Regions from separate parts of the Alteromonas sp. G5_S2_22_S1 genome, predicted to be linked through region 3. Evidence: predicted binding sites of a transcription regulator. Region 3 holds the regulator's gene; each other region holds the start of a gene.
The links. The regulator sigma-54, encoded in region 3, starts transcription at its own class of promoters, with help from an activator protein. The targets are predictions, from matches to a motif close to GTTGGCACGNNNNTNGNNT.

Region 1: ACTRWF_RS14820 (DUF1328 domain-containing protein) is a predicted target of sigma-54. The motif match lies at 745-763, and genes of this name have one in related genera.
Region 2: ACTRWF_RS04715 (EF-hand domain-containing protein) is a predicted target of sigma-54. The motif match lies at 1,273-1,291, and genes of this name have one in related genera.
Region 4: ACTRWF_RS04220 (LPP20 family lipoprotein) is a predicted target of sigma-54. The motif match lies at 623-641, and genes of this name have one in related genera.

Annotation. Positions count from the first base shown of each region.
Region 1 is NZ_JBQKUJ010000014.1:91,985-94,186, reverse strand. It holds gene yfbR (5'-deoxynucleotidase) at 1-549, opposite strand, end outside; gene ACTRWF_RS14820 (DUF1328 domain-containing protein) at 806-982, shown strand; gene ACTRWF_RS14815 (hypothetical protein) at 1,021-1,215, shown strand; gene ACTRWF_RS14810 (hypothetical protein) at 1,282-1,500, opposite strand; gene ACTRWF_RS14805 (DUF349 domain-containing protein) at 1,501-2,202, opposite strand, start outside.
Region 2 is NZ_JBQKUJ010000003.1:79,435-81,636, forward strand. It holds gene ACTRWF_RS04710 (sensor histidine kinase) at 1-795, opposite strand, end outside; gene ACTRWF_RS04715 (EF-hand domain-containing protein) at 846-1,127, opposite strand; gene ACTRWF_RS04720 (putative bifunctional diguanylate cyclase/phosphodiesterase) at 1,415-2,202, opposite strand, start outside.
Region 3 is NZ_JBQKUJ010000002.1:238,759-240,960, reverse strand. It holds gene lptB (LPS export ABC transporter ATP-binding protein) at 1-505, shown strand, start outside; gene ACTRWF_RS03255 (RNA polymerase factor sigma-54) at 579-2,060, shown strand; gene hpf (ribosome hibernation promoting factor) at 2,091-2,202, shown strand, end outside.
Region 4 is NZ_JBQKUJ010000002.1:456,447-458,648, forward strand. It holds gene ACTRWF_RS04215 (flagellar assembly protein T N-terminal domain-containing protein) at 1-524, opposite strand, end outside; gene ACTRWF_RS04220 (LPP20 family lipoprotein) at 823-1,308, shown strand; gene flgN (flagellar export chaperone FlgN) at 1,355-1,786, opposite strand; gene flgM (flagellar biosynthesis anti-sigma factor FlgM) at 1,817-2,146, opposite strand.

The DNA.
Region 1 (2,202 bases), on a different contig from region 3:
ACAGAAATAGTCTACCGCGGGCAGCTTTTCGCGGTAGCGCTTTAGCTGAACTTCCATTTCTCTCATCGCGTTAGAAAACTCAGAATTTGATTTTGACAGTTCATAATCGCACTTTAAATATGCGCATAAGACATCGGCAGCTTTTGCTAGCGTTACGTGATCGTCATCTTTATTTTGCTCAATTAGCGGAATATATCTAGCCTGTAATTCCTCGGGCAAAGTCTTAATGAGCATTAGCTCAAAGCGACGCTCTAGCTTTTTTATTGCAGCCGTGGTTTCCGGGTCGTGGTATTTAACCGGGCTAGGTATATCACTCATCCCTGCAATTTCACTTCCCTCGTGAAAGATAGCCATTGCCGCAACCCTATCAGGGTTGATGTCTTCGTTAAATACATCGCACGCTATCGCACCAAGCATGTGGGCCACAAAGGAGGCTTCGTATATGTGGGTCGATAACATCTCTTCCTGGAATTGTGCCATAAGCGGCCACCGTTTCACATTGCGAGCGCGCTGCATAAGACCGATAAACGCAGAATGTGTTTCTGCCATAAACTTTTTTCCTTCACTTTCATCTTAGACGTTTCTAACCTATCACCTTAGCAAACACACTGCTAATACCATAGGTGATCACGAGCCTGTAAAAAATGCATTTTTTCGTGTAATCGTGACTTCCATAATTGGAAATAAACTAAACCAAACATTGGTCAAATTAAAATTTAGTCATATATATCATAAACATACAAACTCGGCACGAAGCTAGCATTATTCATAGTGAAAGTAACGGAAGCAATACGAGGATTTAGTTATGTTAGGTTGGGCAATCACATTTTTTATCATCGCCATTATTGCAGCAGTTTTTGGTTTTGGAGGCATCGCTGGTGCAGCAACAGGTATAGCACAGTTTTTATTCTTTGTGTTTATCGCGCTGCTAGTAATCTCACTTATCGCTAACGCGCTTCGTGGCAGAGCACCAAAAGCCTAAAAGTAATAATTATTTTAGTAGGAAAAAGGAGTAAGGATATGTTTTCATTTAAAAATCTATCAAAAGTACTAGTAGCATCAGCATTTGCTTTATCACTAGCCGCATGTGGCGATGGTGAAGCAGAAGACGCAGGCGAAGAGCTAGACGAGATGGTTACCGACGCAGGTAACGCCGTTGAAGACGCGTGTGAAGATGTGAAAGAAGGCGTAGAAGCTGAAGATAAAGACTGTTAATCAGCACTTTATCGCCAAAGGGCCAGACATATGTCTGGCCCTTTTAGTTTGTGTTAAGGCTAACGGTTACGCCACCTCTTCACCGCCTAACTCCCTGGCTAAATCATCAAGAGTGGACAGTGTGGAATCGAACACGCCTACCACGTAGCGATATTTAACGCTTACGTGATGATCTGACCGCCCAAATTTCACTTTTAGCCCTTCAGCATCAATATGTTTAACCGTGTTTAAAAATCGATAAGCGGACATTTCTGTCTCGAAATGATATTCAACCGCGTTTTCCATTTAAGCCACCACCTCTGGGTACGCATCAATAACCGCAACAACCCGTTGCGCCAAGTGTTTGTCCTTTTCACACAGCACATCAAAGGATAGCCAATCGGCCAAAATATCGGGCGCTGTAGCGGCTTGCCCTTGTTCTAACTTCGCCGTCATCATTTGTAACTGTACGCTGGAACGTATTGATGCATCAGCGGCCGGACTTGGCATATCTGTAGCAACTTCTAACGCCACCGTTAGCCACTGCCTATCGTGCTGACAGCTGGCATTACCATCAGATTGCCTAAGAAGGCTTGACCACCGTCTGCCCACTGTTTCAAGTAAGGTCTCTTCATCGCCTTCCCGAGCGGTGCCGCCCTCCCCTACGTTAAGAAGAAGTAATGAACTAAGCGCTTGTGCTTTTTGTACCCGAGCTTGAGATTGAGCGCTTTTCGCGAGCGAAACACGTTTTGCCTCTAAGGCTTCTAACTTTCTTTCCACTTTACTGCGTTGTGGTTTAGGTAAATCACGAAGTTGTTCGTTGATTTCGCTTACTATCTCATCGAAAGCCGCGCTGTCACTCTTAATATCGATATTATCGACTTTACTAAGCAGCTCATCGACTTGCGCATTAAACGCGTTACTTTGTACTTTTCTCTCAGCCTTAAGTCGCTCGAAAACCGCGTCATTTGCCGCTTTAAACTCTGCCCAAAGCTTACTTTCTTCTCG
Region 2 (2,202 bases), on a different contig from region 3:
GCTTGCTAAAGGGGTTTTTAGTTCGTGGGCGGCGTGCCGTAACAGTGCTGTTCTTATGTGCTCAAGCTGCTGAAGTCTGTCATAAAGCCAATGTAAGTCTTTTTCGACATCAATCAACTCTCTGGGTGCCTGACGCGACAACGGCGGTAACTGGCCATCACTTCGCGCCATTATCCTTATAATTTTTTTGAGATTATTAACGGGGTTAACTATAAGTTGACTACCTAACAGTATAAGAAGCAACGATACGCTGACCAGCATGGCGGTAGACCACGCTTGCTTCGCTTGCATTGCGTTTAGGTCGTCTTGTTGAAGCTTAACCCGTTCGTTAATTGTCGCTTCAACATCGTCACGTAGTAGTTCGACGCTGTCGCCAACTGACGCTAAATAGGCATTCAACAGCAGTTGATCTTCAATAGTTCGGTATTCAGCTAATTGGGATAGCTGCTCAGAAAGTCGAGAGCAGGTCGTGGGTATCGACAACGCCTGACAAAGATTATCTGCGGCTACGGCAAATTGCTCTATTGCATTGTCGGAAAGAGATGCTACTTGTTCGTTTCTCAAAACGGCAAATTGGCGAACGCTTCTTTCAACGTCAACAACGGCATTATCAAGGCGCTGCATATCGCTAACAACATCTACCACAAAACGGGTTTCTAGTGTTGTCATTTTGCCCACTTTAGCCAAGTCGCTTTGACTTTGCCAAAGTAAGGCAATAAGGGGAATGAGGGCAAGTAAAAAACTACCTAGCGTTAACTGCCTCAGCGAACCCAGCTGTACTAAGCGCTCGCTCAACGAAACCTTGTTTATCAGAACCTTACCCTCATTAGTTTGTCATGTTTTATCTACTCACTTGCTGTGAGCTTTTTATTACCCGGCGTTAACTCACTTTTCACCAATTCGGCTTCAGAAAGCTTGCCATCTTCGTTATCGTCTATTAACCCAAAATTACGCAACAGCCCAGTATGGCGCACTGACTCTTTCAGAGAAATAAGACCGTCTTTGTTTGTGTCTAACTGCTGCAATAACGTGCGCGCGGGGTTTGCGTGCGCATCCGCTACGGATATGGCTTGTACTGCAGCTACAGCACAAAGTGCTATGAAAACTTTTTCGAGACGTTTCATCATGAATCCTCCGCAAAATGCTTATAAAATCCTTCTCTTTCGCTCTTAACTAGCTTCAAATCATTAACAATAAGAAGAGAGAAAAAGGCTGCTAGATACTATCACTAGTCTTCAATTAACCACTATCATAATTGCATTGAATTTTATTATGCCATTTTCAGACCAACAGTTAAAATAGTTTATAAATCAATGACTTTTGTAAAATTAGATATTCACAATGAAAGGAACAAAGAAATTGTGTTGCAATAAAGAAACACTACTGTGAAACCATAACAATAGCTGTTAAAGGTTCACAGTAGGCGGTGCTCGGCCATCGCGGAGGCATCGTAACGGCAGGGAGAACGCACGAGCGCAGAAAGAGGGATAGGCTTGCTAAACAGGAAGCCTTGAACATTGTCACACCCGTGTTCTCTGAGGTAATCCCACTGTTCATGGTTTTCTATACCTTCAGCACAAACAGAAAGAGAAAGGCGCTTTGCAAGATCGATAATTGCACCGGTAACCAGTCGGCTGCGCTCGGAAGTTTGAAGTTCCGTAACGAATTGCCGGTCTACTTTCAATGTATCGATATTAATTTGAGTGAGGTAACTTAACGACGAATACCCTGTACCAAAGTCATCTAGGGCGATAGCACACCCCATATTCGATATTCGTCTGAAAAACTTATTGGATAAAGCAAAATTTTCAAGATAAGCGCTTTCGGTAACCTCAAACTCAACGTTTTCTGGATTTATGTCATATAAATTGAAAGTATTGTAGATATAGTCAAAAAGTTGATTACTCCTCAGGTCGTGCCCCGATAAGTTAATCGACGCTCTGAATGGTGTTAAAGCCCATTGCTTTAAATCTGGCATATCAATACAAACTTGCTTGATGATCCAGCGGGTTATGGCCGTTATTTTGCCCCCTTGCTCTGCAATGGGTATAAACTCATTGGGCATAACCAGCCCAAACTCGGGGTGTTCCCAACGGATTAATGCTTCAACGCCAACTACCTCACCTTCATTACTCACTTTAACTTGGTAGTAAACAACAAACTCATCGTTTAAGAGTCCTTGTTCAATGCCGTTTGCCAAAT
Region 3 (2,202 bases):
GCGTGCACGCCGCGGAATTGGCTACCTTCCGCAAGAGGCATCAATTTTCAGAAAGCTTACGGTACATGAAAATATCATGGCCATTTTGCAAACCCGTAAAGATTTAAATTCACAGCAGCAGGAAGAAGAAGCTGACGCGCTACTTGATGAATTTAATATTAACCATATACGTAATAGTACAGGGATGAGTTTGTCCGGTGGTGAACGACGGCGTGTTGAAATAGCACGCGCACTAGCAGCTAATCCGCAATTTATTTTATTAGACGAACCGTTTGCTGGTGTTGATCCAATATCAGTTAATGATATAAAGAAGATAATACAGCATCTTCGAGATAGGGGTATTGGAATCCTTATCACCGACCATAACGTGCGAGAAACATTGGATGTTTGTGAGAAAGCGTACATTGTGAGTCATGGCGAGCTTATCGCGCAAGGAACAGCGGAACAGGTTTTAAGTAATCAAAAAGTAAGGGATGTATACCTAGGCGAACAATTCAGGCTATAGTTAGTGTAACTGAATTGTCATTTTTCAATTTCGCTCTGGTGTATTCAATTTAGAGCATTTAAATAAGACGTAGATGAAACCATCTTTACAGCTAAAATTTAGCCAACAACTTACCATGACACCCCAGCTTCAGCAGGCGATAAAACTGCTGCAGCTATCTACGCTTGATCTTCAGCAGGAGATTCAAGAAGCCCTCGATTCAAACCCTTTATTGGAAGTTGAAGAAGGTAACGACGAGCCGCAAGTAGAAAAAAATAATATCGATAGCGACGATAGCGTGACAGAAGCGTCTGCGACAGCGTCTAGCGATACATTGGAAGCGGGTGACGCGTTAGAAAAAAACGACCTTCCCGATGAATTGCCTATCGACAGCACATGGGATGAATACTATTCAGCGTCATCGGCCCCAGCGCCAGGTCCTTCAAATGACGATGAACAAATATTTCAAGGCGAAACCACCGAGGATATTCAGGAACATTTGTCGTGGCAGATGCGATTGACCCATTTCTCAGATACTGACCGCGCCATTGCTACGGCAATTATCGACTCTATTGACGAGTCTGGCTATTTAACCGTGACCCTTGAAGACATTCTTGACGCGGTAAACTCTGAGGATATGGAAGAGCCTATAGAAATGGACGAAATAGAATGCGTACTTAAGCGTATTCAGATGTTCGACCCCATTGGTTCGGGCTCCCGCTCGCCGCAGGAATGTCTAATGGTGCAACTGCGCCAGTTCTCAGAAGACACACCATGGCTTAACGAAGCCAAACAGCTTATAGAAGAATATTCAGACCTATTAAGCAGTAAAGATTATCGCACGTTAATGCGTAAGAGCCGCTTGAAGGAAGATCAGCTGCGCGAGGCAATGCGTTTATTACAAACCTTGAATCCTCGCCCAGGTAGTGCTTTAGTTACTAAAGAGCCTGAGTACGTTATTCCTGATGTCTCGGTCGCCAAAAAGAATGGCCGTTGGGTGGTTGAGCTTAACCCCGACAGCCTGCCTAAGTTGAGCGTAAATCAACAATACGCTGCAATGAGTCGTCGTGCCAAAAATAGTAGCGACTCACAATTCATCCGCTCACACATGCAAGAGGCTAAGTGGTTCATTAAGAGCCTTGAATCTCGCAACGAAACCTTAATGAAGGTGGCAAACTGTATTGTGCAACAGCAAATGGGCTTTTTTGAACATGGCCCGGAAATGATGAAACCTATGGTGCTTAACGATGTAGCAGAAATGGTAGATATGCACGAATCAACGATTTCACGCGTCACAACGCAAAAGTATATGCATACACCACGTGGTATATTTGAATTGAAATACTTCTTCTCTAGCCACGTAGCAACAGAGTCTGGTGGTGAGTGCTCATCTACCGCGATTCGTGCATTGATCAAAAAGCTAGTGGCGGCTGAAAAGCCGAGCAAGCCACTAAGCGATAGCAAGATTGCTTCATTGTTGGCCGAACAAGGCATTAAAGTTGCCCGGCGAACAATAGCAAAATACCGGGAATCATTGTCGATCCCGCCGTCGAACCAACGCAAGAGCCTAATTTAAACAGGCTTAATAATATAAGGAAGACGAAATATGCAAATCAACCTTACTGGTCATCATGTCGAAATCACCGACTCTTTGCGTAATTATGTCGATACGAAGTTCAGCAAACTTGAACGTCACTTTGATCACATTTCTAATGTGC
Region 4 (2,202 bases), 220 kb from region 3:
CTAAGGTTGTTGGTTTGAGCTTTCATTGCCTCTACGAGTCGCTGAGTGAAAGCTTTGTCGAAATTAGGCATATTGCCATGGGTCAAATGGCCTCTATTTCTAATTCTAAAGTGTGTAGTGGCGAAGTGTTTCTCATCAAGCTGTGCATCGCACGTCTTACCTTTAGGAAAAATGTCGGCACGGACACGCACGGTAATCACCTCACCGTTAAAGGTTTCGTTAACTAGCTCAAGCTGATTAACTTCGCCGGTAGAGCGGATTGTCATTTCTTCGTTTTTAAGCAATCCATTGGTGAGTTTGGCAACACTGTGCACTGAAGCGCCGGCAAACAGCATTGCTTGTTTTAACGCTTCTTGCGTGGCCGTGCGTTTAGCTGCTTCTTTATTACCATCTAGCACAACTGCTTGCCCCGTGGCCTCATACCACGCGGCATGCGCTTGCCCAATAAAAAAAACTAATAGGCAAACTACCGCCACAGCAATATTAAAAAATTTCGCCAGAGTTGTTCTGCTTATGCGTTGCACCACACACTCCTATTGTTGCTCAGTCTATGCGCCAGATTAATACAACGAACTATGCGAAAAAAGTGCCAAGTGATGTGGGTTTTCTATAATAAGTTAAAATGGGCGCACATCTTGCTTTCTTTGGGCTATATCAGCGAGTAAATGCGTGCCTGATGTAGGCAGGCGAATCGGTGAATACCGAAAAATTAGGCGTTAGGTCAAACAGGCCATCGAGCGTTGTCATAGCGTATCTAATAGAAGCTAACAAATAGTTAAGCCGTCAGTAACCTGTTATTGATGCAAATTGAGGTTTAGATTCATGTGCTTGAATAAATTGAAAAAATCGAAAGTGCTTATTCAGTCTTCCATTCTCGGTTTCGCTCTCAGTATAAGTGGCTGTGGCATTATTGATAAACATGTCGAGTGGGAGACGGTTGAGCCAGAAAGTTATCCCGTTCTGAAGGCCATTGGCTATGCGCCGATTTCATCTCAGCGAGGTGAAAGTGATAGTATGAAATTGATAATGGCAATGAAAGCGTCAAAATTAGATGCATACAGAGAACTCACAGAACAAGTTTATGGACAAAAAATTGAAGGCAGCCAATCAGTTTCCCATCTTGTTGTAGAGTCGGAATCGTTGCGAGCCTCAGTTGAAGGCGTGATAAGAGGCGCTGAAGTCGTCAAAACTTATCCGGTAGGGGAGGACACCTACGTGACAGAACTCTCTTTAGATATGCAGCAAGTTTATGATATTTATTTGTCTACCGCGAAGCCAAGAAGAGTCAAAGACGTAAAATACTATTAGGAATGGGGCGATATAAAGGAGCGCAGGCTACCTTGGTATATAGGGCCTAAGCGCTGACGCCAGAACCTAAGGTTCCGCCTTTTGGCTTTCCCTTCTTATCATAAGTAAGCGACTCTTTCGCACGCACTTCCATCATCAAATTCCGCAGGTGTGTGAGGCGTAGCTGTCCTTGCTCCACGGCTTTTTGATTGACTTGTGTGCGGTACTTGCAATCGTCAAGTAGACGCTTTGCTTGCTCCATTAAATCTTCATCGTATTGGGACAATGAGGCAGAGCCGGCAAGAGTACGTTCAATATCACTATCAAGTGTCTGAATGGACGTAAGTAGCTGCGTTTTTTCGTCTAGTACTTTCATTAACGATTCAGCGTCACGAGAGCTTATAAGCTGAAGCTCCTTCTCAAGCAAGGCAACAAGTGTAGAGAGTTGCTCTACTTGCTTAGCTATTGCTTGGGATAATGGGCTGTTTTGTTCAGTCACTCTTACGCTCTACTATTCACTTGATTATTTTTATTTGGTACCGAAAATTTCACCTTCAAGTTTCGCTATTTTGTTAGCGAGCACTTCTGGATTCACTTTATATTCGCCACTTTGAATCGCTTTCTTTAAACGATCTACTTTGTCTTGATTAACAGGCGCTTCAGTTCCTTTTTTCTGCACTTGATTTAGCTGCTGTGCAGATTGAGTCAGCGACACTGAGTCTTGACGTGGCGCTGGAGCCGTCTGCGCGGTTTGTGCCGAAGCCTGTTGCTGAGACTGCTGCGTCTGGTTTTGTTGCGCAACCTTCCCATTATCAACGGGTGTTTTAGGTAACCCATTGTTTATATTATTAATAGCCATAATAAGTCCTCACTACTTTTTTGCCTCTGTAAAGTATATCGGCCTTTACGCTTATT